2 regions of the Micromonospora matsumotoense genome follow, and region 2 is predicted to be linked to the other one. Evidence: predicted binding sites of a transcription regulator. Region 2 holds the regulator's gene; the other holds the start of a gene.
What was found. The regulator HspR, encoded in region 2, represses chaperone genes until heat shock. The targets are predictions, from matches to a motif close to TTGAGTNNNNNNNACTCAA.
Positions count from the first base shown of each region.

Region 1: lon (endopeptidase La) is a predicted target of HspR. The motif match lies at 9,110-9,128, and genes of this name have one in related genera.

Region 1 covers NZ_CP192025.1:3,872,387-3,887,126, reverse strand. The annotation lists gene ACQP1S_RS17110 (Ig-like domain-containing protein) at 1-990, shown strand, start outside; gene ACQP1S_RS17105 (STAS domain-containing protein) at 1,161-1,529, shown strand; gene ACQP1S_RS17100 (FKBP-type peptidyl-prolyl cis-trans isomerase) at 1,640-2,023, opposite strand; gene ACQP1S_RS17095 (hypothetical protein) at 2,194-2,760, opposite strand; gene ACQP1S_RS17090 (CBS domain-containing protein) at 2,983-3,681, shown strand; gene ACQP1S_RS17085 (helical backbone metal receptor) at 3,833-4,549, opposite strand; gene ACQP1S_RS17080 (DICT sensory domain-containing protein) at 4,567-5,670, opposite strand; gene ACQP1S_RS17075 (hypothetical protein) at 5,807-6,682, shown strand; gene ACQP1S_RS17070 (hypothetical protein) at 6,986-8,254, shown strand; gene ACQP1S_RS17065 (histone-like nucleoid-structuring protein Lsr2) at 8,561-8,908, opposite strand; gene lon (endopeptidase La) at 9,153-11,489, shown strand; gene ACQP1S_RS17055 (DoxX family protein) at 11,672-12,043, shown strand; gene ACQP1S_RS17050 (DEAD/DEAH box helicase) at 12,101-13,822, opposite strand; gene ACQP1S_RS17045 (2'-5' RNA ligase family protein) at 14,080-14,607, shown strand; gene ACQP1S_RS17040 (glycoside hydrolase family 9 protein) at 14,721-14,740, shown strand, end outside.
Region 2 covers NZ_CP192025.1:170,555-185,294, forward strand. The annotation lists gene ACQP1S_RS00870 (GTPase domain-containing protein) at 1-1,854, opposite strand; gene dnaK (molecular chaperone DnaK) at 2,066-3,937, shown strand; gene grpE (nucleotide exchange factor GrpE) at 3,980-4,723, shown strand; gene dnaJ (molecular chaperone DnaJ) at 4,806-5,990, shown strand; gene ACQP1S_RS00890 (heat shock protein transcriptional repressor HspR) at 6,019-6,462, shown strand; gene ACQP1S_RS00895 (hypothetical protein) at 6,730-6,939, shown strand; gene ACQP1S_RS00900 (hypothetical protein) at 7,218-7,649, opposite strand; gene ACQP1S_RS00905 (cation:proton antiporter) at 7,822-9,027, opposite strand; gene ACQP1S_RS00910 (cation:proton antiporter regulatory subunit) at 9,033-9,533, opposite strand; gene ACQP1S_RS00915 (winged helix-turn-helix domain-containing protein) at 9,663-10,169, opposite strand; gene ACQP1S_RS00920 (Fic family protein) at 10,395-11,447, opposite strand; gene clpB (ATP-dependent chaperone ClpB) at 11,644-14,235, shown strand; gene ACQP1S_RS00930 (hypothetical protein) at 14,443-14,740, shown strand, end outside.

The DNA of each region.
Region 1 (14,740 bases), 3.7 Mb from region 2:
TGGGTGCCGGCGGCCCCGTTGGGCGGTGGCCGGACCTATACCGCAGAGGTGACCGCGACCGGCGACGCGGGCCGGACGACCGTCGGGCGCACCACGTTCACCACGGCGACGAATACCACCCGGCAGGCGTTGACCAGCGTGCTCTATTTCGCCGGCAACCAGACGTACGGCACCGCGATGCCGGTGACGGTGGCGTTCGAACCGGCAATTCCCAAAGCGGCCAGGGCGGCCGTGCAGCGACGATTGTTCGTGAAGACCGATCCGCCCCAGCCGGGCACCTGGTCGTGGCTGGAGGACGGCAGTCAGGTCTACTACCGCGCGCCCGACTTCTGGCGCAGCGGGACGACGATCAGCGTCCGGTCCGCGCTCGAAGGGCTGCCGATCGGCAAGGAGTACGTGGGTGACGCCGACCGGCGGTCCACCTCGAAGATCGGTCGGCAGGTCGCCCTGGACATCGACAACGCCACCAAGCAGATGTCGGTCTTCCAGGACGGCAAGTTGGTCCGCCGGATCCCGGTCAGTCTCGGCAAGCCGAGCACCCCGAGTTCCAGCGGCAAGATGGTGATCATGGAGAAGCACCAGCAGACCCGCTTCGACACCCGGGGCGAGCCTGACGGCGGCTACGTGGTCGACGTCGAGGACGCCCAGCGCCTCACCTGGGGCGGCGAGTTCATCCACGCCGCGCCGTGGTCGGAGGGGGACCAGGGTTACACCAACGTCTCGCACGGCTGCGCCAACGTGTCGTCCACCGCCGCGGACTGGCTGATGGGTGTCACCCAGGTCGGCGACCTGGTCACCGTGAAGGGCACCGAGGTGCCGCTGCGGCCGGGCAACGGCTGGACGGCCTGGAACACCAGCTGGGCCGAGTTCGCCAGGGGCAGCGCGTTGCCCGTACCGCCGGGGCTGAAGCCGGCGCCCAGCACGAGCCCGCCGCATCCGGGGGCGGTCGCCGGTGGCTCGTCGCCCGCGCCGTCGGCCAGCGGCGGCTGACGACCGGCCGGGGAGCAACGATGCGGGTACGACCGGTGACCGGTCGCACCCGCATCACCCGACTCCACCCTGAGAAGGAGTCGGGGTCGGCTCCGGGGCGACCCTGGGACTACCCGGAAACCCACCTCTGGCAGGGCGGAAACGTCGGGGGTGGGGGCTAGATTCGGGGCATGACGCAGGGAGAGGACCGGTTCCACGTGCGGCTCCGGGTGGCCGACGACGTGGTCGAGGTGCGCGTGGTGGGCGAGATCGACATTGCCACCGTCGGCGAGTTCCGGGTCGCCCTCTGGGCCGCGCCGGCCCGTCCGCTGCTGCGGCTCGACCTCTCCGGCGTCCGGGTGCTCTCCGCCGCCGGGGTGCGGGCGCTGGTCGCCGCCCACCTGCGGGTCCGGGCCCGGGGCGGCGAACTGGTCGTGGTCGATCCCGATCCGGTGGTCGCCCGGGTGCTACGGGCCACCGGCCTGCACCGGATCATCGCGGTCCGACACGGCGACGCCCCGGTCGGGGTCAGGTCCCGCCCGCTGGCGGCCTGCGCCTGACGGGCCAGCGGGGCCGTCGACCTGTCCGCGTCCCGTCCGCCGGTGTTCCTCCCGACCGCGTCGGGTCGGGCGGCGGGGCCGCCGGCCGGTGCCGGCGACCCCGCCGGTGGTCAGCGGACGCCGAGCAGGTCGACGACGAAGACCAGGGTCTCGTTCGGCTTGATGACGCCGCCCGCGCCCCGGCTGCCGTAGCCCAGGTGCGGCGGGATGGTGAGCCGGCGACGGCCGCCGACCTTCATGCCCACCACGCCCTGGTCCCAGCCGGCGATGACCTGACCGCCGCCGAGCGGGAACTCGAAGGCCTCGCCCCGGTTCCAGGAGGCGTCGAACTCGCGCCCGGTGGAGTGGGACACCCCGACGTAGTGCACGTTGGCGACCTGGCCCGGACGGGCCTCGGGACCCTCACCGACGGTGAGGTCCTCGATGACGAGGTCGGCCGGGGCGGCGCCCTCGATCGGGCCGATCTCCGGCTTGCCTGCCTGGGGCGTGTTCATTGCTGATCTCCTCCGTCGTCGCGATCGTCCGGTCGGTGTCGATCCTGCCCGATCGCGACCGACCGATTCCCGGGGGTCCCGGAGCCGGGACCCCCGGGCGGGGTGGACGCGCGGCAGGGGCGCCACCGTCGAGGTGGCGCCCCTGCCGCGCGGTCGGCTGCCGAGGTCGGTTACCTGAGCCAGCCGAACCGGCGCACCAGCGGGAGGGTGGCCCAGACCCGGCCGAGGCCGAGGGTGTTCCCCGCGCCGACCAGGGCGAGACCGGCCAGCACCGCGGCGTAGATCAGGTGGTCGTCCATGAAGGGGTTGTTCTCGGGGGGCAGGACGGCGGTCCACATCAGCACCATGAGCAGGCCACCGGCGGCTGCGGCGAGCCGCATCCCGATGCCGAGCAGCAGGGCCACCCCGATGCCGGCCAGGCCGATCATGAACAGCCAGTCGGCCCAGGCCGCCCCGGCGATGTCCTGGTAGAGCCCCTGGAACGGACCCTTCGCGCCGAAGGCGAGGAAACCCTTGGTCGGGCTGCCACCGTTGATCCAGGCGTTCTTCGTCGCGGTCTCGTGGCCGAGGCCGAAGAGCTTGTCCAGGAAGGCCCAGAGGAAGATCCAGCCGAGGGCGATCCGGGTCCCGGCCCAGACGTACCGGGCGGCGCGCTGCCGGGTGGTCTCGGTTCCGGCCACCGGTGCGATGGTCCTGGCGGTGGTGTTCCGCTCGGTCGTCGCGGTCATGGTCTCCACGTCCCTTCTCTGCCTGGCACCGCACTTCCCGGTGGCAGTTACATTCCACGCCGGTGGCGGCCGTCCCGGCAGGGCCGACGGTCCGTGCCGCGGCAGGACCTAAGTCCCCTGGTTCGGACGTCCGGACGGGACCTTCGGCCCCGGCGGCCCCGGTCCGTCCGCCTCTGCCCCGGCCGGTCGGGCCGGCCCTAACGTCGGCCGGGAGAGCCCGAGGAGGTCGTGATGAGGACGTGGCAGGTGGACGACGTGATGACCCGGGAGGTCGCCACGGTGGGGGAGGGGACCCCCTACCGGGCGATCGTCGACGTGCTGATCCGGCGCGGCATCAGCGCGGTGCCGGTGGTGGACGGGTTCCGTCGCGTGCTGGGGGTGGTGTCCGAGGCGGACCTGCTGCACAAGGTGGAGCACTCCGGGGCGCAGGAGGAGCGGCGGGTCTTCGCCGGGCGACGGCGTCGGGTGTCCCGGGAGAAGGCCGAGGCGCTGCTGGCCGGGGAGTTGATGACCGCGCCGGCCGTCACCACCCATCCGGGAGCGTCGCTGCCGGCGGCGGCCCGGCTGATGGACCGGGAGGCGGTCAAGCGGCTGCCGGTCCTCGACGACCTGGGCCGGCTGGTCGGCATCGTGACCCGCAGCGACCTGCTCCGGGTGCACCTGCGCAGCGACGCCGAGATCCGCCAGGACGTGGTGCAGGAGGTGCTGCGGCGGGTGCTGGCCGTCCGGGACGGCCTGGTCACCGTGCAGGTCCGCGACGGTGCGGTGGTGCTGGACGGCCGGTTGGACCGGCGGACCGCCGCCGAGCTGGCGGTGAAGCTCGCCGGCCAGGTCAGCGGGGTGGTCCAGGTCACCAGCACCCTCGGGTACGACGTGGACGACGCCGGCCTGGTGGAGCGCTCGACGGGCGGGGTCACCCCGGTGGCCTGACCGGCACCCCCGGCCGGCCCGTCCACGCCGACCCGCGTGTCGTCGGCCTGTCCACGCCGGCCTGTCCCACGCCCGGACGGGCCGGCGGCAGGGCCCGACTCTGCCGGCCCGTCCACGCCGGGTCCGCGGCGACCTGGGCGACGGCGGGGGCTCACACCAGGGTCGAGAGCTGGGCGGTGAGCAGGGCGGGGGCCTCGGCCAGCGACGGGCCGTACCAGGTGAGATGCCGGCCGGAGACCAGCGCGCAGTCGATGCCGGGGAAGGCGTCCGGCCCGTCCGTGGCGGTGAACGCGTACGGCTCGTCGGGGAGCACCACCAGGTCGGGGCGGCGGGCCCGCAGCGCGTCGAGGTCGGGGCGCGGATAGCGTTCGGGGTCGTCGTCGTACAGGTTGACCACGCCGAGCCGGCGCAACACGTCCCCGGCGAAGGTGTCCCCGCCGAGCACCACCCACGGCCGACGCCACACCGGCACCACGGCCCGGCGTGTCCCGGCCTCGGCGACCGGTGCCGCCCAGGCCCGGCGGGCGTCGGTCAGCCACCCCGGCTCCCCGGTCACCCCCAGCGCGGCGAGCACCCCGGCCAGCTCGTCCAGGGCCTGCGGCACGGTGCGCGGGTAGGTGACCAGCACCGGCACCCCGGCCGCGGTGAGCGCGTCCGCGTCGACCCGCCGGTTCTCCTCCACGTTGAGCAGCACCAGGTCCGGCCGCAGCGCCCGGACCCGGTCCAGGTCGGGGTACTTGCTGCCACCGACCCGGGCCACGTCCAGCCCCGCCGGGTGGACGCACCAGTCGGTCGCGCCGACCAGCAGCTCCGGCACGGTCGCCGCCACCGCCTCGGTCAGCGACGGCACCAACGAGACCACCCGCATCCCGTGTTCTCCCGTCCTCAGCGTGGGGCGGCGCTCGCGACCGCCTCCCGGGCCACCGTGGCCATCGGCACGCCCTCCCGGGCCGCCCACTCGACGGCGTGCCGGACCTCGGCCACCGGCATCGGCCGCCGGTCGGTCACGGTGACCGCAGTGTGCACCGCGAAGGACACGAACGGGTACGACCGGGCCAGCCCGGCCACCGAGGCGTGCACCTGAGCGGCCACGGCCAGCGCCTCCTCCCGGGTCAACGCGGGCAGGACCAGCAGGTACTCGTCGGGGGCGAGCCGGATCGCCCGGTCGAGCGGGCGCAGGGGCGCGGTCAGCGCGGCGATCACGGCCTGCGCCTCCCGGGCGGTGCTGCGGCGTCCGAAGCGTTCGGCGGCGCCGGCCGGCTCACTGACCCGGACCCCGATCAGGGCCACCGGCAGGGTGCCGGCGGCGGTCACCCCGTCCATCCCGGTCCAGCGGCGCAGCGTCGGCTCGTCCACCAGAGGCGAGGGTGCCGGCACCTCCTCGGCGACCCGACCCGGCCCGCTGCGGTCGACCCGCTCGGCCATCAGCCGCAACGCCGCCTCGGCCCGGCTCTCACCGGGGGTCGCCGGCAGGTCCCAGACCCGGCGCAGCACCTGATCGATCGCGGTCAGGGCGGCCGGGGGGAGCCGGTCGCCGAGCTGCGCCCGCAGCCGGATCACCTCGTGCAGCGCCTCGTCGCGGCGGAACCCCCAGCGGCCGGAGAAGAGGCGGCCTTCCTCCAGCGTGCCGGCGGCCGCCACCTCCCGCCGGTCCCGGGCCACCAGGCTGGCCCCGAACCGGGGGGTCAGCGCCACCACGCTCCACTCCCGGGCCAGTTCCTCGGTCTCGTCCAGCGCCACGCCGTACCCACCGGGGGGCAGCTCCGGCGGTGCCGGCGCGACCAGCCCGACCACGGTGACCGCCGCGCCCGCGGCGATCCGCGTGTAGCGGGCCTGCTCCCGCAGGAAGTACGGCATCCGCTGGAACAGGGCGATCACCACCAGCGGGCCGTCCTCGGCGGTGGCCAGCGCCGACCGCTCGATGGCGTGGGAGACCGTGACGAGACTCCGCTTGGTCAACAGTTCCGGGGCCGGTCCGTCGTGCAGCACCCCGTGAGCGTAGAGATCGCGCTCGGGGCACACCAACCGCCTGGTAACGCGCCCATCGGCCGCACCGACGAGGCGGAAACGGGGGCCGACGTCCTAGACTCGGCCGGTCACCTCTCCTGCCACGGACGGACCGACGATGACGCGTACCGCCACCGACGACGGGGCCCGGCTGCGGCCGGTCCCGGCCGGTGACGCGCCGCTGTTCGTCCGGGCCGGCCAGGCGGTGTACCCCGCCCGTCGACTCGGTGACCTGGTGTCGCGGCGGCCGGCGGGGGTCACCGGGCACCAGTGGAGTTCGGCCCTGCGCGAGGAGTTCGACCACGTCGTCTGCGCGGCCGACACCGGATTCCCGTTGTTCGCCCTGACCGTCGGCCCCACCGCGCCGGCCGGCTCGGCCGGGCAGCGCGCCGAGCGGATGGCCGCGGCGGTGTGCGCCGCAGTGGGCCTGCCGGTGCTGCGGATCGGCTCGCCGACGCTGCGGGCCGCCGGACACGGCCGCCGGATCGTCACGTACGTCCTCGACGCCCGCGCCTACGCCGCCGGTGCCACCTCCTGCGACGACCCGGACGACGCCCCGGTCGGTTACCGCGACATCGTCGGCCGGTTGCCCGACGGGCGCACCGGGCCGGTGAACGACCTCGGCGCGCTGTCCCGGGCGGCGGCCGTCGAGGCGTACGTGTCGCGGCGGCTCAGTGACCCCATCGTGCGGGGGTTGCACGTGCGCTGGCGCGACGGGCTGGCCGAGGGGTGGAGCTGGGTCGAGGTGCGGCCCGGCCGGTGCCTGGTGGAACGGGTCACCGTGCACGAGGCGCGGTGGCACTGCGGGGTGGACCCCGCCCGCTTCGCCGAGGATCTCGCGGCGGTGGCGGTGGGCGACCGGCTGGCCGGGGTGGAGTTCGACGAATCGGCCCTGCTCGACCGGGGCGATCTGCGGCGGCAGATCTGCGCGCTGCGGGACCGGCGGGACGAGTTGGCCACGCCGTTCGCCTTCGATCACCTCTGCGGGGACTGAGCCCGGTAACGACCCGCCGTCATTCTCCGGCGACGTGTGGTGACATTCCGGCCCGGCTGAAAAATGGTCCTGGATTCCTTGATCCGCTTTGAACCTTCGTCCGGGCCGGCCCGTACCTAAGCGGGAATGGACAGGATCTTCCCAGCCGCGCCACCCGACGCGGCGGACGGTGCGGAAAGGCATCGTCGGCCATCGACGTGCGACCGGAACGTCGCAGTGACCCCGGTGGGGGAGACCGACCCGAAGGTCGTCTCCTCGTCGGGGACACGAGTCAGGCACCGGATCGAGAAGGAGAGCAATTCGATGCGCAGGTCCACAGGGGCACGCCGGTCGTCCGGTAACGCGCGGAGCAAGCGGCTGCTGGCGGCGGTCGGTGCGCTCGTCGTCTTCGGCGGTATCGCCGCCGTCACCCAGATCTCATCGGCCGGGGACAAGCCGCGGCAGCAGCAGGCCCGCAACGTCTCGTCGGCCTGTGTCGCACCGAGCCCCGGTGCCACCTCGCCGAGCGGGCGGGGCAGCACCACCCAGACCTGGCAGAACGGTCGCTGGGTCCGCAACCACTGGGGTGACGGTCAGATGTCCGTTGCCGAGTGCCAGGCCGTCAAGGCCGGCAACGCGCCGGTGACCACCCTCGCCTCGACGGTCGCCTGCCCACAGGTGACCCCCCGGCTGCCGCAGATTCCGGCGCAGGCCAAGGCCGAGGTGGACAAGGAACTCGCCCTGCTGAAGACCCAGATCGACGACGCCAACAAGCGGTTGGCGGCCGAGGGGCGCAACGGGCAGGCGTTCATCAACAACGCCATCCTCGGTCCGTTGGCCGACAAGCGGCGGTCCGCCCTGAACCGGATCGCCACCGCGATCGGCCGGTTCGCCCAGCGCCCGCAGGGCCTGGAGCAACTCGCCGGCTGCCAGGTCGCCGCCAATAACGGTGGCAACAACAACGGCGGCCAGAACGGCAACACCGGCGGCCAGAACAACAACGGCGGCAACAACAACGGCGGCCAGAACGGCAACAACGGCAACGCCCTGGGCGTGCTCGCGAAGGACTGCGCCAACAGCAGGTTGCAGCCGCACGACGGCTTCCAGAACGGCAACCGCTGTGTCAGTACCGCGTTCGGCGAGGTCGGCGCGGCGGCCAGCAACCCGTCGCTGCTGATCACGCAGTTCCCGAACCAGGTGCAGCGCAACCAGGCCTTCAGCCTGAAGGTCTCCACCCGCAACCTGGTCCGTGACCGGTTCCTGGCGGCCGGCCAGGGCGGCTACTACGTGGAGAGTTCGGTGCTCAACGGTCAGGGCCTCACCCGTGGCCACTTCCACACCGCCTGCCGGATGCTGCAGAACACCAACCAGGCCCCGTCGAACCCGCAGGACGTTCCGGCGTTCTTCGTGGCCACCGAGGACGGCAAGGGCGGCAACCAGTCCGACGACGTGACCATCCAGATCCCGGGCCTGCCGCAGTCGGGTACGGCGCAGTGCGCGGTCTGGGCCGGTGACGGTTCGCACCGGGTGCCGATGATGGAGCGGGCCAACCAGACCCCCGCCTTCGACGTGGTACGCATCCGGGTCAACTGACCGGACAGGCGACGACGGCCACGGGCCGCCCCGGGAACTCCCGGGGCGGCCCGTGGCTTTTCGGACGGGTCCACGCTCCGGAGGCCGACGCCGTGGTCCGGCGCGGGGTGGTGCGGCCAGTGGTGGCGATCCTGTTCCGGGCGGCGGCCTGCGGGGCGGCGCGTTCCGGTGGTCAGGGCCGGCCGGGCCGGCAAGGGTTTCGGCGACGGGCCGATGGGTGAAATTGTGGACACGGCGAAAAGCGCCGGGGTCGCCGCTGTTATCTCAGCGTGACCCCGGCGCGTCCGTTCGTGACCTGACCGCCGGTCAGCGGTTCTTCCACGCCTCCACGACCGAGACCGGGATGCGACCGCGCTCGGAAATCTCGTGGCCGTTCTTGGTCGCCCATTCCCGGATGGCGCGGTTCTGCTCGCGATCCATTCCCGAGACCCCGGCGCGAGCCGGGCGGCGAGCCGGGCGACCGGCCTCGACCGCACCTCGCCCCATTCGACGGCCAGCGGTGATGTAGGCGTCGAGCGCCTTGCGCAGCACCCCCACGTTCTCGTCGGAGAGATCGATGGTGTACGCCGCCCCGTCCAGGCTGAACTCGACGGTCCGATCGGCCTTTCCGCCGTCGAGGTCGTCGGTCAGAACGGTGATTACTTTCCTTGCCATCGCCATTACTCCCTGTGTTGAGCGGGGTGTGCTAAGAGTTTGACGTATCTGACGGCAAATCCGCAACAATACGCCTCTCTTTCATTTGGCGGGTCGGGTCAATCCTGGGAAATTCGGGTCCGGCCAATGCTGGCGGGTGGTGGCGACACGGGCGGGATGTGTCCTGGGTCACACTGAGGAACACGGGGAACGGTTGGTGACTTGAGTGAGACACGCTCAACCTCAAGGTGATGGCAGGTGTCTGATGGCAACCCTTCCGGTACTTCCGCTGACCGACGTCGTCCTGCTTCCCGGCATGGTCATCCCGGTGACCCTCGACCCGACCACCCAGGCGGCGATCGACGCCGCCCGGGCCAGCGGCGACAAGAGCCTGCTCGCCGTGCCCCGCATCGACGGCGAGTACGGCCCCGTGGGCACGATCGCCACCATCGAGAAGGTGGGCCGGCTCCCCGACGGTGAACCCGCCGCCGTGGTGCGCGGCCTGGCCCGCGCCCGGATCGGCTCCGGGGTCCCCGGGCCCGGCGCCGCCCTCTGGGTGGAGGCCACCCGACTCGACGAACCCGCCCCCGCCGGTCGCGCCCGCGACCTGGCCCGGGAATACCGCGCCCTGATGACCTCGGTCCTGCAGCAGCGGGGCGCCTGGCAGGTCATCGACGCGATGGAGCGGATGACCGACCTGTCCGAACTGGCCGACGCGGCGGGTTACGCGCCCTGGCTCAGCCTGGCACAGAAGACCGAACTGCTCGCCGCGCCGGACGTCACCGCCCGGCTGGAGCTGCTCGTCGGCTGGGTGAAGGAGCACCTGGCCGAGCAGGAGGTCACCGAGCAGATCACCAGCGACGTCCGGGAAGGGCTGGAGAAGTCCCAGCGGGAGTTCCTGCTCCGCCAGCAGCTCGCCGCGATCCGCAAGGAACTGGGCGAGGACGAGCCGGACGGCTCCGCCGACTACCGGGCCCGGGTCGAGACCGCCGACCTGCCGGAGACGGTCCGCGAGGCGGCGCTGCGCGAGGTCGGCAAGCTGGAACGGGCCAGCGACGCCTCCCCGGAGGCGGGCTGGATCAGGACCTGGCTGGACACGGTGCTGGAGATGCCGTGGAGCACGCGTACCGAGGACAACACCGACCTGGCGGCGGCCCGGGCGGTGCTCGACGCCGACCACGCCGGCCTGGCCGACGTGAAGGACCGCATCCTGGAACACCTCGCGGTGCGCAACCGCCGCGCCGAGCGCAACCTCGGGGTGGTCGGCGGGCGCGGTTCCGGCGCGGTGCTGGCCCTCGCCGGCCCGCCCGGTGTCGGCAAGACCAGCCTCGGCGAGTCGGTGGCCCGTGCCCTGGGCCGCAACTTCGTCCGGGTCTCCCTCGGCGGCGTCCGCGACGAGGCCGAGATCCGTGGCCACCGACGCACCTACGTCGGGGCGTTGCCCGGCCGGATCGTCCGCGCGCTGCGCGAGGCCGGCTCGATGAACCCGGTGGTGCTCCTCGACGAGGTCGACAAGCTGGCCGTCGGGTACGCCGGGGACCCGGCCGCCGCCCTGCTGGAGGTGCTCGACCCGGCACAGAACCACACCTTCCGGGACCACTACCTGGAGGTCGACCTCGACCTGTCCGACGTGCTCTTCCTGGCCACCGCCAACGTGGTGGAGGCCGTTCCCGGCCCGCTGCTGGACCGGATGGAACTGGTTACTCTGGACGGGTACACCGAGGACGAGAAGGTCGCCATCGCCCGCGACCACCTGCTGCCCCGGCAGCTCCAGCGGGCCGGGCTGACCACCGATGAGGTCACCGTGGCCGACGAGGCGCTCGCCCGGATCGCGGGGGAGCACACCCGGGAGGCCGGCGTCCGGCAGCTCGAACGGGCCCTGGCCAAGATCCTGCGCAAGGTCGCCGTCGCCCTGGCAACCGACCCGGCACCGGTCGAGGTGGACACCGGCAACCTGGCCCGCTACCTGGGCCGGCCGAAGTTCACCCCGGAGTCGGCGGAGCGGACGGCGGTGCCCGGCGTCGCCACCGGGCTGGCGGTCACCGGCGCGGGTGGTGACGTGCTCTTCATCGAGGCCACCAGCATGGCGGGTGAGCCCGGGTTGACCCTGACCGGGCAGCTCGGCGACGTGATGAAGGAGTCCGCGCACATCGCGTGGTCCTACCTGCGGGCCAACGGGCGGCGGTACGGCCTCGACCCGAACGTCCTCGCCGGAAGCCGGATCCACCTGCACGTGCCGGCGGGTGCGGTGCCCAAGGACGGCCCGAGCGCCGGCATCACCATGGTCACCGCGCTGGCCTCCCTGGTGACCGGCCGGCCGGTACGCCCCGAGTTCGGGATGACCGGTGAGGTGACGCTCTCCGGGCGGGTGCTGCCCATCGGCGGGGTGAAGCAGAAACTGCTCGCCGCGCACCGGGCCGGCCTGACCGAGGTGATCATCCCGGCCCGCAACGAGCCGGACCTCGACGACCTGCCCACCGAGGTCCGCGAGGCGCTGACCGTGCACACCCTGGCCGACGTCGCCGACGTGCTCGCCCTGGCGTTGCGGCCGGCCGAGATCGACGCGGAGGCACTCGGCGGTCGGCCGGTCGGCGCCGCCTGACCGGCCCCGTCCGGCGGCTCCCACAACGCGGCCGCCCGCTAGGTCGGTGACCACACGGGCACCCCGGCCACCGCGGCCCCCGACGTCCCACCGGGCGTCGGGGGCCGGCCGGGGCCGTAGCCTGACCCTTCCCGTTCCCGCATCCGCCACCGAACGGTGGCACCCCCCGGAGGCGACCGCCCATGAACGTGTTCCTGTGGATCCTGCAGATCCTGCTCGCCGCGCTCTTCGCCGGCGCGGGACTGACCAAGCTCACCCAGCCCAAGGAGAAGTTGCGCGACCGGATGGGCTGGGTGGAGAACGTCCCGCCCACCCAGGTCAAGGCGCTCGGCGCGGTCGAGGTGCTGGCCGCGCTCGGGCTGGTCCTGCCCGGCCTCACCGGCATCGCCACGGTGCTCACCCCGCTGGCCGCCGTCGGGCTGGTGATCGTGATGCTCGGCGCGGTCGTCGTGCACGCCCGGGCCAAGGAACACCCCGGCACCGCGATGACCGTGGTGCTGCTGATCCTGGCGGCGATCGTCGCCTGGGGCCGCTTCGGGCCGTACCCGCTCTGAGCAACGCGACCGGCCCGCGCCCCCGTCCGGGGGTGCGGGCCGGTGTCGCGTGTCGGGTCAGTTCCCCTCGCCGCCGCGGTCGCGCCGCACGGTCGCCTTACGACCCTTGATGGTGCTGTTACGCAGCCCCGCGATCACCTCGTCGGCGACGCCCAGCGGCACCTCCACCAGGGAGAACCGGTCGGCGATCTCGATCGAGCCGATGTCCCGGCCGCTCACCCGGGTCTCGCCGGTGATCGCACCGACCAGGTCCTGCGGGCGGACCCCGGCGCGGCGACCCAGGCCGATGAAGACCTGCGCGGTGCCGCCCGTGCGCGGCCGGCTGCCACCGCCGCGCCGGTCCCCGCCCCGGCCCTCGAACCCGGGTCGGGACTCCCGGGGCGCGCGGACCGCCACCTGCGGGATCTCCTCCTCGTCGTCGGAGCCGGGCAGGGCCGCCTCGTGGGCCAGCTTGACGGCCGCCAGCGCCACCTCCATCAGGTCGAACTCGTCCGACAGGGACTCGACGATCACCCGGAACGGGTCCAGGTCGTCCTCCAGCAGGCTCTCCCGCAGCGCCGCCTGGGTCAGCGCCATCCGTCGGGTCCGCAGGTCGGCCACCGTGGGAATCTTGTCGATGTCGATCCGCTGACCGGTGACCCGCTCGATGGTCTTGAGCATCCGGTGCTCCCGGGGCTCGGCGAGGGTGATCGCCACCCCCTCCCGACCGGCCCGACCCACCCGGCCGATCCGGTGCACGTACGACTCCGGAGCCGACGGCACGTCGTAGTTGACCACGTGGGTGAGCTGCTCGACGTCCAGCCCGCGGGCCGCCACGTCGGTGGCCACCAGCAGGTCGGCGGTGCCGGCGCGCAGCCGCCCCATCACCCGGTCCCGCTGCTCCTGGCTCATCCCGCCGTGCAGCGCCTCGGCCCGGTAGCCACGCCCGTTCATCGTCTCGGTGAGCCGGTCCACCTCCTCCCGGCTGCGGCAGAACACGATCGCCGCCGTCGGGGACTCCACGTCCAGCACCCGACCCAGCACCGCCGGCTTGTGCGCCCGGGTGACGATGTACGCGCTCTGCCGGACCCGGGGCGCCTCCCCGGCCACCGGCTGCTCCCGCCCGATCTGGATCCGCTCCGGGTCCGTCAGGTGCTTGCGGGCCAGGCCGTCGATCCGGGCCGGCATGGTCGCCGAGAAGAGCACCGTCTGGCGCTCGGCGGGCGCGTGCTCCAGAATCGCCTCGATGTCCTCGGCGAAGCCCATGTCGAGCATCTCGTCGGCCTCGTCCAGCACCACCGTGGCCAGCGAACCCAGCCGCAGGGTGCCCCGGGCGATGTGGTCCAGGGCCCGGCCCGGGGTCGCCACCACCACATCCACGCCCAGGTCGAGGGCGCGCAGTTGGCGGCCGATCGGCTGGCCGCCGTAGATCGGCAGCACCCGGGCACCGAGATCCTTGCCGTACCGGTGGAACGCCTCAGAGACCTGCACGGCCAGTTCCCGGGTGGGCACCAGCACCAGCGACACCGGGTCACCGCCACGGCGGTCGTCCGGCATCCGCTGCAACAGGGGCAGGGCGAACGCGGCGGTCTTGCCCGTACCGGTCGCCGCCTGCCCGAGCAGGTCCCGGCCGGCCAGCAGCAGCGGGATCGCCTCCCGTTGGATCGGGGTGGGCTCCTCGTAGCCGAGCGCGGAGAGGGCGCCTAACAGCTCGGCGCGCAGCCCGAGATCGACGAAGGCGGGCCCGCCGTCGGAATCGTCGGGAGCGGAGAGGTCGGTCGGTGTAGGTGCGGAACTCATGGGGCAAAGTTTTCCATCACCCCCGTCGGGCCGCTGCGCCGACCGGCACAACCGTGCCGGTCGGCACAACGGCGGCGGACCCGTTCAGGCCACGGGGTGCAGGGCAGGGCACCCCGATGACGAGGTCGCGTACGCCGTACGCCCTCGCCACCACCCGACGGCGGTCCGCAGGCGCGGCGCGACCGACCGTGCCGGGGCGGCCCGGACCGCCCGGGAGGTCGGCGGGCTCCCGGCGTCTGCCGGATAGCCTGACGGGTGTGCGTACGGTCGAGCTGCTCTGCTGCCCGGTGCTGGAAGAGACGGTCCGCGCCGCCTGGGACAGGTTGGCCGGGGCGGGGCTGCCCAGCCTGGCCCGGCACGGTCATCCGACGAACCGGCCGCACCTGACCCTGGCCGCCGTCGAGGCGTTCCCGCCCGGCGCGGTCGACCGGATCGCCGGGCTCTTCGACGCCGCGCTGCCCCTGCCGGTCCGGCTGGAGCGGGTGACGGTGCTCGACGGCAGCGCGCCGCTGGTCTGGTTGGTCCGGCCCACGCCGGAGCTGACCGCCCTGCACGGGGCCGTCTGGGCGGCGCTCGACGACGCGGGCGGCCAGCGGCCCTGGCACGCCCCGGGCCGCTGGGTCCCGCACCTGAGCCTCGCGCTGCGCTTCCGGGACCACGACCGGCGGCGGGCCCGCGCGGTGGTCGGCGGCGACCGGCCGGAGGGTCGGTTCGTGGCGGCGCGCAGTTACGACGGCGACACCCGGACGGTCCACCCGGTGGGTGGTGACTTCCCGGCAGACTGATGCTGGTCTATGGTGGGCGGAGCGCTCCCGTCGACGGTCCCCCGACCGCCCGGCGGATGTCCGCTGCGCCGGGCGGTCGGGTGGTCACTGTCATCACCACCGGAAGAGGCCCCATGCCCCACCAATTCCGACG
Region 2 (14,740 bases):
TCACCGGGAGCCGTCCTCGGAGGTCGGGGTCGGGATGGGCAGGGCCTGACCGGCCCGGTCGGCGAGGCCGCTGCGGTGCCGGGCCACCTCGACCCGGCCGCCGGCCCGGCGCAGCCCCGCGCCGGCCTCCGCGCCGGGTCGGGCCGCGTCGGTGCGGTCCAGGTAACGGGCCGCTTCCTCGTCCAGCAGTGCGCGGACCCGCTCCAGCAGGTCACCCCGGGCCTTCGCGGCGAGGGTACGCACCGCCTGGTCGCCGAAGATCGCCTGGAGCACGGCCTGCGCGGCGACGGTGGTGCCGGCGCCGGTTGCCACCTCCAGCCCGGTCGGGATGAAGGCGGTGGAGGCGAAGACGGCGATCATCACGGCCAGCCCGGTGGCGTTGACCGCGTACGCGGCCGTCCGGGCCACGAACCGTCGGTCGCCGCCCTCCTCCCGGACCAGCTCCAGCACCCCGCGCTGCCAGTCCCGGACCAGCCGCTCGGCCCGCTCGGGCAGGTCCGCCGAGGCGTGCGCCAGCGGCGGGTCGAGCAGCGCGACCCCGGCCGGGTTCGCCTTCCAGGCGGTGTACGCGCTCTCCGCCGCCTCGGAGGCGACCCCGCGCAGCAGGGTGACCAGTTGCGACTCGATGGCGTTGCGCAGGTCGGTGGCGGGGGTGGCGGGCCGGCCGGTGACCGCGGCGACGACCCGGTCGCGCAGCCGGCCGATCCGGGCCTCCAGGGTCCGGAAGAACTCGCCGGTGCCGACGAACTCCTGCCAGCGGGCGAGCACCTCGCCGCGGAGCAACCGGCCGTCCTTCAGCCCCTCGGCCACGGTCCGGTGCGCGCCCCGGTAGGCGGCCCGGACCCGGTCGTCCAGCGCGTCGGCGGCGGCCACCTGCTCGTCGGCCGCGTCGGCGAGCATCTCCACCGTGGGGTGCAGCGAGGCGAGCGCGCCGTCCAGGGTCTGCCGGACCACGGCGGCCCGGGCCTCGGCGTCGGCGGCGAGCCGGGCGAACCAGCTGCCCAGGGGGGCGGTGACCCGGTCGGGCAGCAGGCCCTGGCCGTCGACCCAGGTCTCCGGCAGGACGAACAGCGGTGCCGCACCGAGCTCCTGGGCGGCGAGCATCTCGGACAGGTGGGCGGCGACCTCGTCGGCGGCCTCGGGAGGCACCCGGTCGAGCACCATGGCGATCGCGGCCCCCCGGGAGCGGGCGGTGCGCAGCAGCTCCCACGGGACGGCGTCGGCGTACCGGGCGGCGGTGGTGACGAAGAGCCAGAGATCGGCGGCGGCGAGCAGTTGACCGGCGAGGGCCCGGTTGGCGTCGACCACCGAGTCGATGTCGGGGGCGTCGAGGAAGGCCAGCCCGGGTGGGAGCGCGGGCGCGGTGACCAGCTGCAGGGTGCCCGGGTCCTCGCTGGGCTCGTTGGTGCGGGTCAGGCCGGGCAGCAGCTCACCCTGGCGGAACCAGGCGGAGTCGGCCGGGTTGCAGACCAGCACCGGGGACCGGGTGGTGGGGCGGAGCACACCGGCGGCGCTCACCCGGGCCTGGACCAGGCTGTTGACCAGGGTCGACTTGCCCGCGCCGGTGGAGCCGCCGACGACCACGAGCAGTGGGGCGTCGAGTCGGGCCAGCCGGGGCAGCAGATAGTCGTCGAGCTGGTCGGTCAGCGTCCGGCCGGTGTGCCGGGCGGGTTCGGCCGAGGGCAGCGCCAGCGGGAACCGGGCCGCGCCGATCGCGGCCCGCAGGCCGGTGAGGGCGGCGGGCAGGCCGTCTCCGGTGGGGCCGGGCGGCGTCTCGTCGGTCTCCGACGGCCCGGTGCGGGCGGCGACGGTGGGCGCGCCGGACCGGGTGGCGGGATCGCCGTGCGTCGTCACCGCTAAAGCGTGCCCGACCGAGGCAACGGAGACAACCGGAGGGTAGTAACGGTCAGGTTGCGTCGGGTCGGCTCAACTCGACTTGCGCTTTGGCGATCGCGTGGCACTATTGAGTCAAGTTCACTCAACTTGTGGTGTGGTCGCTACGGGCGGCCCCCCGGGCAGGCCCTCTGACCTGCCCACCCGTAACGAACGAAGCGAGGAAGCGAAGATGGCACGTGCGGTCGGTATCGACCTCGGCACGACGAACTCCTGCGTCAGCGTTCTCGAGGGCGGTGAGCCCACCGTCATCGCCAACGCTGAGGGCTCGCGGACGACCCCGTCGATCGTCGCGTTCGCCCGCAACGGCGAGGTGCTCGTCGGTGAGGTCGCCAAGCGCCAGGCGGTGACCAACCCGGACCGGACCATCCGCTCGGTCAAGCGGGAGATCGGCACCAACTGGACCGTCGACATCGACGGCAAGAAGTACACCCCGCAGGAGATCTCGGCGCGCACGCTGATGAAGCTCAAGCGGGACGCCGAGGCGTACCTGGGTGAGCAGATCACCGACGCGGTGATCACCGTCCCCGCCTACTTCAACGACGGGCAGCGCCAGTCCACCAAGGAGGCCGGTGAGATCGCCGGCTTCAACGTGCTGCGGATCGTCAACGAGCCGACCGCGGCGGCCCTGGCGTACGGGCTGGACAAGGGCTCCAAGGAGCAGACCGTCCTCGTCTTCGACCTGGGCGGCGGCACCTTCGACGTGTCCCTGCTGGAGCTGGCCGAGGGCGTCGTCGAGGTCAAGTCGACCAGCGGTGACAACCAGCTCGGCGGTGACGACTGGGACCAGCGGATCATCGACCACCTGGTGAAGACGTTCCGCGGCGAGCACGGCATCGACCTGGGCCAGGACAAGATGGCCCTCCAGCGGCTCCGCGAGGCGGCCGAGAAGGCCAAGATCGAGCTGTCGGCGGCCACCACCACCAACATCAACCTGCCGTACATCACCGCCGGCTCGGCCGGCCCGCTGCACCTGGACGTGACGCTCAGCCGCGCCGAGTTCCAGCGGATGACGCAGGACCTGCTGGACCGCTGCAAGGGCCCGTTCGAGCAGGCCGTGAAGGACGCCGGCATCAAGATCGCCGGTGTCGACCACGTGATCCTGGTCGGCGGCTCCACCCGGATGCCGGCCGTGACCGACCTGGTCAAGCAGCTCACCGGCCGCGACCCCAACAAGGGCGTCAACCCGGACGAGGTCGTCGCCGTCGGCGCGGCGCTGCAGGCCGGCGTGCTCAAGGGCGAGGTCAAGGACGTCCTGCTGCTCGACGTGACCCCGCTGAGCCTGGGCATCGAGACCAAGGGCGGCATCTTCACCAAGCTCATCGAGCGCAACACCACCATCCCGACCAAGCGCTCCGAGGTCTTCACCACGGCCGACGACAACCAGCCGTCGGTGCTGATCCAGGTGTTCCAGGGCGAGCGTGAGATCGCGGCGTACAACAAGAAGCTCGGCACCTTCGAGCTGACCGGCCTCCCGCCGGCGCCGCGCGGCGTGCCGCAGGTCGAGGTCACCTTCGACATCGACGCCAACGGCATCGTCAACGTGCACGCCAAGGACCTGGGCACCGGCAAGGAACAGAAGATGACGATCACCGGCGGCTCCTCGCTGCCGAAGGACGACATCGAGCGGATGCGCCGCGACGCCGAGGAGCACGCCGACGACGACAAGCGTCGCCGCGAGGAGGCCGAGGCCCGCAACGTGGCCGAGGCGCTCCAGTGGCAGACCGAGAAGTTCCTCGCCGAGAGCGGCGACAAGCTGCCGACGGAGAACCGGGAGCAGCTCAACGAGGCCCTCGGCGAGCTGCGCGGCGCGCTCGGCGGCCAGGACATCGAGAAGATCAAGGCGGCTCACGAGCGGCTCGCCCAGGTCTCCCAGCAGGCCGGTTCGCTGCTCTACTCGCAGCAGGCCGAGCAGGGGGAGCAGCCGGGCGAGGCCGGTCCGGGCGCGGGTGCCGGTGCCGGCGCGGGTGCCGCCGGGGCCCCGAAGGCGGGCGGCCCGGACGACGTGGTCGACGCGGAGATCGTGGACGAGGACAAGAAGTGACCGTCCGCGCCGAACTCACCGCACAGGGATCGAGGTAGTCGTATGACGGAGAAGCCACGAGCCGCCGACCCGGGCGCCTCCGGGTCGACGCCGGGTGGCTCCGAGCCCGCCGACGACGGGCCGCGGGTCGTCATCCGGAACAACCGCAAGCTCGGCAGGACCGAGGAGACGCCCGCCGCCGCCGACGCCGGGGCGGACGCCCCGGCCGAAGGGCTGGTCGAGGAGGCCGAGGTGATGGTCGACGAGATCGAGGCCGAGGCGACCGCGCTCGACGGCCCGGCACCGACCGGCCCACCGGTGGTGGACGCCCCCGCGCAGCCGGTCGACGGCAGCCCGACGGGCTCGCCGCTCGGCGCCGAGCTGGAAGCCCTCCGGGCCGAGCTGGACGAACGGACCCGGGACCTGCAACGGGTGTCGGCGGAGTACGCCAACTACCGCAAGCGGGTGGACCGGGACCGGGGCGTGGTCCAGGAGCAGGCGACCGGCTCGGTGCTGGCCGCACTGCTGCCCATCCTGGACGACCTGGACCGGGCCCGCGAGCACGGCGACCTGGTCGGGCCGTTCGGCACGGTTGCCGAGCAGCTCACCACGGCGCTGGGCAAGTTCGGCCTGACGCCCTTCGGTGAAAAGGGTGACCCGTTCGACCCGACCCGGCACGAGGCGGTCGCGCACCGGACCTCGCCGGACGTCGACGAGCCCACCTGCGTACAGGTGATGCGTCGGGGCTACCTGCGGGGTGAGCGGCTGCTGCGGCCGGCCATGGTCGCGGTCGCCGACCCGGAATAGTGCACGGCCATCCGGTCGCCCCGCCCACCCTCAGCCGGTGGGCGGGGCGACCGGGCCACATCTCATGGAAGGGGGTGGACCGGTGAGTTCCAAGGACTGGATCGAGAAGGACTTCTACGCCACGTTGGGCGTGGAGAAGTCCGCCTCCTCGGACGAGATCAAGAAGTCGTACCGGAAGTTGGCCCGGGAGTCACATCCGGACCACAACCCCGGTGACCCGTTGGCTGAGGAGCGGTTCAAGGGCGTCTCCGAGGCGTACGCGGTGCTCGGCGACGACACCAAGCGCCGCGAGTACGACGAGATGCGCTCGCTGTTCGGCTCGGGCGCGTTCCGTCGGGGCGCGCGCGGCACGGGTCAGCCCGGCGGTGCCCCGTTCGACGTCTCCGACCTGTTCGGCGGCGGTGGCGGGGACACCCGGTTCGGTGGTGGCGGCTTCACCGACCTGTTCAGCTCGATCTTCTCCGGCGGTGGCGCCGGTGGTGCCGGTCCGACGCGGGCACGTGGCCCGGCCCGGGGCCGGGACGTGGAGACCGAGGTGGCCCTCGACTTCGGGGACGCGGTGCGTGGTGTCACCCTGCCGCTGACGCTGCGCGCGCCCGGGGTCTGCGACACCTGCCACGGCAACGGCGCGAAGCCCGGCACCCAGCCGACCGCCTGCCCGGTCTGCCACGGCGCCGGGGTGACCACCCGGGACCAGGGGTCGTTCAGCTTCTCCGAGCCGTGCCGCAACTGCCAGGGCGTCGGCACGGTCGTCGAGGAGAAGTGCCCCGAGTGCCACGGCACCGGCGGGGTCACCAAGACCCGCACGCTGAACGTCCGTTTTCCCGCCGGGGTGGCCGACGGGCAGCGGATCAGGTTGGCCGGGCGGGGCGAGCCGGGTCAGCGGGGTGGGCCGGCGGGCGACCTGTTCGTCCAGGTGAAGGTCCGCCCGGACGACCTGTTCGGGCGTACCGGCGACGACCTGACGCTGGCCGTGCCGATCACCTTCGCCGAGGCGGTGCTCGGCGTCGACCTGCGGGTGCCCACGCTGGACGGCGCGGTGACCCTGCGCGTGCCGCCGGGGACCCCGTCCGGGCGGGTGCTGCGGGCCCGGGGCAAGGGTGTGGTGCGTCGCGACGGCCAGGCCGGTGACCTGCTGGTCACGCTGGACGTGGTGGTGCCGGCGACGGTGTCGGACGAGGCCCGGGCGGCGCTGGAGTCGTTCGCCGGCGCGACGCCGCCAGCGGCCCGGGAACATCTCGACGCACGGGTGCGTCGGGTCGGCTGACCGGTGGACGGGTGCGGAGGTGAGAGGGATGTCGGACGGGTTCGTCGGTTCGGGTGACCCTGCCTACGAGGCCAAGGTGCTGATGATCTCGGTCGCGGCACGGATGGCGGGAATGCACCCGCAGACGCTGCGTCAGTACGACCGGCTCGGCCTGGTGCAGGCCGGCCGGGCCGCCGGTGGTGGGCGGCGCTACAGCGTGCGCGACGTGGTGCTGCTGCGCGAGGTGCAGCGACTCAGTCAGGACGAGGGCGTCAACCTGGCCGGGGTGAAGCGGATCATCGGGCTGGAACGCCTGGTGGAGCAGGCCCAGCAGCGGGTGGCCCGGCTGGAGGCGGAGCTGGACGCCGCGTACCGGCGGATCGCCGAGCTGGAGACGCTGGCCAGCGGCTTCTCGCGGGGAGCCCTGGTGCCCACGAACCGTACCTCCACGGCGCTGGTCGTCTGGCGTCCCCGCCGCCAGCCCGACCGCTGACCGTCTGGCCTGGCCTGGCCCGTCTGGCCTGGCCTGGCCCATTTGGGCAAGATCCACTCTCTTGAGCGGAAATAGCGGTGTCCCACGGTGGGGACACCGCTATTTCGGCTCACGAGAGTGGATCTTGGGGAGGTTCCGTCCCTTGCGGGTCGGTGGTGATCTGCGGGCGGGGGGTCGGGGGTTTTCCGGCGGCGGAGTGGTCGTTCCCGCTAGCCTCTGAATCAGGGCCGACCGGCTCAATCCGGGCTCCGATGACGGGGGGAAACCGTGGCGGAATCGGCGAAGAAGGTGGCCCGGCAGGCGGAGGAGCGGCTCAACAAGGTGGCCGAGAACGTCCGGGAGAAGTTTGACCGGGTCACCGAGGGCAAGTTCTCCGACAAGGTCAAGGACGGCAGGTTCGCCGACCAGGGCGACCACGGCGTGGACCGGGGGCGGGCCGAGGAGAAACGCCGCAACCAGGGCGGATCGGCACGCTGACGATCCGCGACGTGCGGGCCGGGACCCACGGGGGGTCCCGGCCCGTTCGCCTCGCCGTCGGGTCAGGTCGAGGGGTTTCCGTGGCGGCGGCCCGTCCTGGGCCGGGGGAACAGTGGTGGCGGCCTGTCCTGGGCCGGGGGAACAGTGGTGGCGGCCTGTCCTGGGCCGGGGGAACAGTGGTGGCGGCCTGTCCTGGGCCGGGGAACGGTGGCGGCGGCCCGTTCGGGGCCGAGGCCACGGTGGCGGCGGCCCAGGCCTGGGCCGGGGTGCGCCGTCGGTCAGCCGAGCCGGCGGTTGTCCCGGACCAGGCCGCCCTCGCACCAGTCGTGGTAGGTGAAGAGTTCCTGCCGGGCCAGCAGCACCCGACTGTTGTACGCCCAGTTGCGCACCAACTCGTCGCCGTCCCGCTCGGCCTGCTCCACCAGCTTGCGGAAGCGCCGCCGGGGGTGGGCGCGGAAGTTCGTCCGGATGCCGTCGGCCGCGTAGATGTAGAGGCAGTGCAGGGCGAAGCGGCGTGCCGGACAGGTCGGGTCCAGCGCCAACTCGAAGAGGGTGAGCACCAGGTGGTCGCCGGAGACCAACAGATCCCAGTCCTGGGGCAGGGAGGTCAACGGCACCGAATCCGGCTGGTACGCCCAGGCCCGCAACTCCCCGGGCGACGGGTCGACGGGGTTGGCGAAGCCGTGGAACGGCGGACCTTGCACGCTCACCGGCAACCTTCCGCTCACACCCGCGGGGTGCCTCCGTCCGCCGCGAGACCCTGGCCTGCTGGGGCGCAACGCTAGTCGCCGCTGCCCGGCCGACGGAAGACCCCGCCGGGAGCAATTCGGCAACGGAGGTCCTGGTCAGGCCACCCGTGTCGGCGGCCTGACCAGGCAGCTCTCAGTCCGTGGCGGGCATCGGCCGGGGGTGCCGGGCGGCGATCCGCCGACGCAGCCGCTGCTTGAACCAGCGCATGTCGGGCAGCCGGGCGAGCATCGGACCGGTGATGACGGTGATCAGCACGTACGCCGTGGCGAGCGCGGCCAGCTTGGGTTCGACGGTGCCGGCGGCGACGGCCAGACCGGCGATGACGATGGAGAACTCACCGCGCGGCATCAACGCGAAGCCGGCCCGCCAGCGGCCGGGCTCGGCGATGCCGGCCCGGCGGGCCGCCAGGTAGCCGGTGAGCAGCTTCGTCCCCATGGTGACCACGGCCAGCACGATCGCGGGCAGCAGCACCGGCGGCATGTCCCGGGGGTCGGTGACCAGGCCGAAGAAGACGAAGAAGACCGCGGCGAAGAGGTCCCGCAGCGGGGAGAGCAGTTCGGTGGCGTGGTGCGCCACCGGCCCGGACAGGGCGATACCGACCAGGAACGCCCCGACGGCGGCGGAGACCTGGAGCCGGGCGGCGATACCGGCCACCAGCAGGGTCAGGCCGAGCACCCCGAGCAGCAGCGCCTCCGGGTCCTTCGCCGACAGGGCGGCGGAGATCAGGTGGCCGAAGCGGATGGCGACGACCAGCACGATCACCACGGTGAACACCGCGACACCCAGCGCGATCCCACCCTTGACCAGGCCCACGCCGGCCAGCAGCGCGGTCACCAGCGGCAGGTAGAGCGCCATCGCCAGGTCCTCGATGACCAGCACGGAGAGGATGACCGGGGTTTCCCGGTTACCGACCCGGCCGAGGTCGCCGAGCACCTTGGCGATCACCCCGGAGGACGAGATCCAGGTGATGCCGCCGAGTACCACGGCGGCCACCCAGCCCCAGCCGAGCAGCAGTGCGAAACCGAAACCGGGCAGGGCGTTGAGCGCCGCGTCGATCAGGCCGGCCGGGGCCGCCGAGCGCAGGTTGCCGACCAACTCGTTGGCGCTGTATTCCAGGCCGAGCATGACCAGCAGCAGGATGACGCCGATCTCGGCGCCGACGGCGAAGAACTCCTCGCTGGCGGCCAACGGCAGCAGACCGCCGTGGCCGAACGCGAGACCGGCGACCAGGTAGAGGGGGATGGGGGAGACGCCGAACCGGCGGCTGAGTCGGCCGAGCAGCCCGAGCAGCAGCAGGAGCGCGCCGACCTCGACGAGCAGGGTGGTGGTTTCGTGCATACGCCTCAGCCGTCCGGGTCACTGTCGGCGAGGATGGCGGTCACGCCGTCGAGACCCTGCCGGGTACCGACCACGACCACCACGTCACCGGCCGCGAAGCGGAAGGTGGGATCGGGCGAGACGTTGACCTCGCCCTGCCGGAGCACCGCCACGATGGAGGCGCTGGTGCGGGTACGCGCCTTGGTGTCACCGAGCCGCTTGTTGACGTACTTCGACCCGGCCGGAATGGCGATCTGCTCGGTGAGCAGCCCGGCCGCCTGCTCGCGCAGGCCGGAGAGCTGACCCAGCATCAGCGACGCGCCGAGGATGTCGGCGAGCGCTTCCGCCTCGTCGTCGGTCAGCGGGACGTCGTGCTGGCAGGAATCAGGATCGTCCGGATCGTAGAGCACCAGGTCGCGGCGGCCATTGCGGTGGGATACCACGCCGAGCCGGCGGCCGGATTCCGTCATCAGATCATGACGTACGCCGATTCCCGGTAAGGGGGTCTGTTCGACACGTACTCGCACGGACGAGAGGCTATACCCTGCGGCCAAGCTGGGCCCGGCGGACGTCTGCGCTGCTGGTGAGCACTTTGCGGCCGGCACCGGCTGTGGTCGCCGGCTCGCCGGTCGGTAACGCCGACCCGCGCTGCGGGATCAAGGGGAGGCTCTGCGCGGTGTGACGTAGGTTCCCTTGCCCTGGTGGCCTTCGATGAGGCCCTCCGCCTGAAGGATCAGTAGTGCGGAGCGTACGGGTTCGGCGGAAACCTCGTTGTGCGCGATCAACTCACGTAGGGATGGCAACTTGTCGCCTGGCGTGTACTCGCCGGAGGCGATCTTGTCGCGGAGTCCTGGGCAATGCGCTGACGGTCGGAAACTCGGGGCATGGCGGCAACTCCTGGTAGGCAAACCGGTCTCCGGTTGGCATTCGCGGCCTGGCACGACTGGGCCAGAAGGCGCGTCAGTCGTGCCAGCCCTGAGATCGACAGGACCGCGTCGGCGCGGCCATGCGAAGCGGCCCTGTCGTCGTACCGCCGAAGTGGGCTGCGACGGCAGGGCGGGCAGCCCGGCTGAACCGGCAGCCCGGCCGGGCTGCCCTTCCGGCACCGCGACACCGAGCCGTCCAACGAAGGAGCGCCATGGTGTACGAGTCGCTGCACCCACCGTCGAAGCTCTACCTTGGTCAACTCAATTGGGCCGATATTGCGGTGTCCGAGCCATCGCGATACCGCCATCGGGCCGATATTGCTCCGGGCGGGGAAGCGTGACCCGGCGGTGTGTGCTCCGGGCCGACCACGAGACCCCCTGCACCGCCCGCCTGCCCCGCTGACCCGGGGCTGGTCGGTGAGTAACTGCCGGCGTAGCGCCTTGCGGGTGCCTTCCGCCGGATCAGGACGGCAGGCGCCGCCAGGCCGCCGCCCGGCCCAGCCCCTCCGAAGCGATCACGCCCTCACGACGTAGGCGATCCAGTACGACACGGATCGTCGGGTCACTGATGCCGGGCAGCGCCGTGCGGATATCGGCGACCCGAAAGATGCGCGGAGCGTGGTGGAGCACGTAGTCGAGCACCCGGTCCTGCTTCGAACCGTCTGCCCGATCCGAAGCTGCGCGTTCGGCGAACATGCGATACGCGTTCGCCAGGATGTTGACGAAGTAGGTCAGCCACGGCCAGGGGTCGGCAGCACCGTCGTGCCAGCCATGGGTCGAGTCCAGCAGTGCCTGGTAGTAGCCGTCTGCGCTCACGGCGATCTGTTGCTCCAGGCTGACGTACCTCGACACCGAGTAGCCGGCATCCATCAGCAGGGCGTTGGTGAGTGCCCGCGTCACCCGGCCGTTGCCGTCCTCGAAGGGGTGCACGACGAGGAGGTCGAGTACGAAGAGGCCGACGAGGAGTACCGGATGGTGACGCCGCGCTGTCCTCTCGGCCGCGTAACGATCGATCAGTTCGGCTACGAAATAGGGCGTGTCCGACGCTCGTACGGGCCGGAAGCGGACAGTCACTTCGCCGCTGGCGGCGCGGTCGACGACGACGTTGTCCTCGGTCTTGAACTGACCGCCCGGCGCGGCGGTGTGGGCGAAGAGCAACTTGTGTAGATGTAGCAGGAGGCCCGGATTCAGCGGTCGCCAGGCGCCGTGGAAAAGGTAGTCCTGCGCGTCCCGGTAGCCGGCCAACTCCTGCTCGCTGCGAGTTCTCAGGTTGGTGACCCGGCCGGCGAGGATGCGGTCGGCCCGGGCACTGTCGTCGACGACGATCCCCTCGATGGCCGACGAGGCGGTGATGCTCGCTACCCGGGCCCGGTCGGCCAACTGGTTGAGTAGCCCGGGTAGCTGGTCGCGGTAGAGATCCTCCGATCCCCGGCCGACGTCCACGGTGCTCAGTGCCGTCACGACCGAGCCGGGAACGTGGCCGATGCAATGGTCCAGGTCGGCGAAGCTGAGCACGGCAAACTCCCGATAAAGTACCTAACGATGAGGAGAGTTATTTAGTTTAGTGGTTTCTTTGGGTAGTTTGCGGTGCGCGCCTCGGCGTGTTCGGTCCTGACTCATTGTGGTGTGAGTCACACCACCAGAGTTGAGCGGAATAGGCTCAAGTCTGGTGGTGTCTGTTCTAGTGGACACGCCGATCCCGGGGGAGCCCATGAACACGGAACGACTCACCACCAAGAGCCGCGAAACCATCACCGGTGCCGTCGCGCTGGCCAACCAGCGTGGTCATGCCACCGTGGAATCCTGGCACCTGCTGCTGGCCCTGCTCGACACCGACGGCTCGACCGCCGCCGGGCTGCTGCGCGCCGTCGGTGCCGATCCCGCCGAGCTGCGCCGGGTCGCCCAGCGCGCGGTCGACGCGTTGCCCGCCGCGCGCGGCTCCAGCATCGCCGAGCCCACCCTGGCCCGCGAGTTCGTCAACACCATCGGGGCCGCCGAGCAGATCGCCCGGCCGCTCGGCGACGAGTACACCTCCACCGAGCACCTGCTGGCCGGCCTGGCCCGGGTGGGTGGCGCGGTGTCCCACGCGTTGAAGTCCGCCGGGGCCACCGAGGAGACCCTGGTCGCCGCGTTCCCGACCGTGCGGGGCGGGGACCGGCGGGTCACCACCGCCGACCCGGAGCAGACCTACCAGGCGCTGACCAAGTACGGCGTCGACCTCACCGCCAGCGCCCGGGACGGCAAGATCGACCCGGTGATCGGCCGGGATTCGGAGATCCGCCGGGTGATCCAGGTGCTCTCCCGGCGTACCAAGAACAACCCGGTGCTGATCGGCGAGCCCGGCGTCGGCAAGACCGCGATCGTCGAGGGGCTGGCCCAGCGGATCGTGGCCGGCGACGTGCCGGAGTCGCTGCGGGGCAAGAAGCTGGTCTCGCTCGACCTCGGCGCGATGGTCGCCGGGGCGCAGTACCGGGGCCAGTTCGAGGAGCGGCTCAAGTCCGTCCTGGAGGAGATCAAGAACTCCAACGGGCAGGTCATCACGTTCCTGGACGAGCTGCACACGGTGGTCGGCGCGGGCAAGGGCGAGGGCTCGATGGACGCCGGCAACATGCTCAAGCCGATGCTGGCGCGCGGCGAGTTGCGGATGGTCGGCGCGACCACCCTCGACGAGTACCGCGAGCACATCGAGAAGGACCCGGCCCTGGAGCGCCGCTTCCAGCCGGTGCTGGTCGGCGAGCCGACCATCGAGGACACCATCGGCATCCTGCGCGGCCTCAAGGAGCGCTACGAGGTGCATCACGGCGTCCGGATCACCGACGCCGCGCTGGTCGCCGCCGCGTCGCTGTCCGACCGCTACATCACCGACCGGTTCCTGCCCGACAAGGCGATCGACCTGGTCGACGAGTCCGCGTCCCGGCTCCGGATGGAGATCGATTCCCGGCCGGTCGAGGTGGACGAGATCGAGCGGGCGGTCCGCCGGCTGGAGATCGAGGAGATGGCGCTGGCCAAGGAGCCCGACGCCGCCTCCGCCGAGCGGCTGGAGCGGCTGCGCAAGGAGCTGGCCGACAAGCGCGAGCAGCTCACCGCGCTGTCCGAGCGCTGGCAGACCGAGAAGAGCCACATCACCAAGCTGTCCACCGCCAAGGAGGAGCTGGAACGCCTGGGCGGCGAGGCCGAGCGGGCCGAACGCGACGGCGAGCTGGAACGCGCCGCCGAGCTGCGCTACGGCCGCATCCCGGCACTCCAGGTCGACCTGACGAAGGCCGAGGAGGAGCTGGCCCGGCTCCAGGCCGACGGCGCGATGCTCAAGGAGGAGGTCGGCGCGGACGACATCGCCGCCGTGGTGGCCGCCTGGACCGGCATCCCGGCCGGCCGGCTGCTGGAGGGCGAGACCGCCAAGCTGCTCCGGATGGAGGAGTCGCTGGGCGGCCGGGTCGTCGGCCAGGCCGAGGCCGTCGGTGCCGTCTCCGACGCGGTACGCCGGGCCCGGGCCGGTGTCGCCGACCCGGACCGCCCCACCGGCAGCTTCCTCTTCCTCGGCCCCACCGGCGTCGGCAAGACCGAGCTGGCCAAGGCGCTCGCCGAGTTCCTCTTCGACGACGAGCGGGCCATGGTCCGCATCGACATGAGCGAGTACGGCGAGAAGCACTCGGTCGCCCGCCTGGTGGGTGCCCCGCCCGGTTACGTCGGTTACGAGGAGGGCGGTCAGCTCACCGAGGCGGTGCGCCGCCGGCCCTACTCGGTGATCCTGCTGGACGAGGTGGAGAAGGCCCACCCGGACGTCTTCGACATCCTGCTCCAGGTGCTCGACGACGGTCGGCTCACCGACGGCCAGGGTCGTACCGTCGACTTCCGCAACGCGATCCTGATCCTCACCTCCAATCTGGGGTCGTCGGTGATCAGCGACCTGACGCTGGCCGAGGAGCAGCGCCGCGAGGGGGTGCTCGCGGTGGTCCGCTCGCACTTCAAGCCGGAGTTCCTCAATCGGCTCGACGACATCGTGGTGTTCGCCGCGCTGCGCGGGGACGACCTGCGGGCCATCGTCGACATCCAGCTCGGCCGGTTGCGCAAGCGGCTCGCCGACCGCCGGCTGGCGCTGGACGTCACCGACACCGCCCGCACCTGGCTCGCCGAGCACGGGTACGACCCGATCTACGGGGCCCGCCCGCTGCGCCGCCTGGTCCAGTCGGCCATCGGCGACCAACTCGCCAAGGCGCTGCTGGGTGGCGTGATCCGGGACGGCGACACGGTGCGGGTCGACCTCTCCGACGGCAAGGACGGCCTGACCGTCACCACCAGCTGACCCTCCCCGGGCCGACCCCGCCCCACCGGCCGGGTCGGCCCGGCGCTCCACCGGCCCACCGTGCCGGCGATCAAGAGGTTTGCGTCACTGAGAGCGCTCTCCCTTGACGTAAACCTCTTGATCACCGCAGTCGGACCGGGCTGGGCGCGGGGCGCGGGGCGCGGTGGGGTGGGGTGGGGTGGGGAGGGGCGGGGGAAGGATGGGGGCATGTTCGGGATGCGGAAGAAGAGCGGGGATCCGGAGTTGGATGCCGCCGTGCGGGAACTCGCCGGGGCGGACACCGTCGCGTTCGGCGGGGTGGGGTTCGCCGGCACGCTGTTGCCGGTGACCGAGGCGTACCGGCGGGTCGAGGAGGCGTTCGCGCGGCGCCCCCGGCAGGCCCGTGAACAGGTCGACTGGCTGCTGCGGCACGGCTCGCCGGCCGGGCGGGCGTACGCGGCGGCGCTGTTGGAACAGGTCGACCCGGCGGCGGCCCGGGACGCCTGGACGATCCTGCGTGACGAGG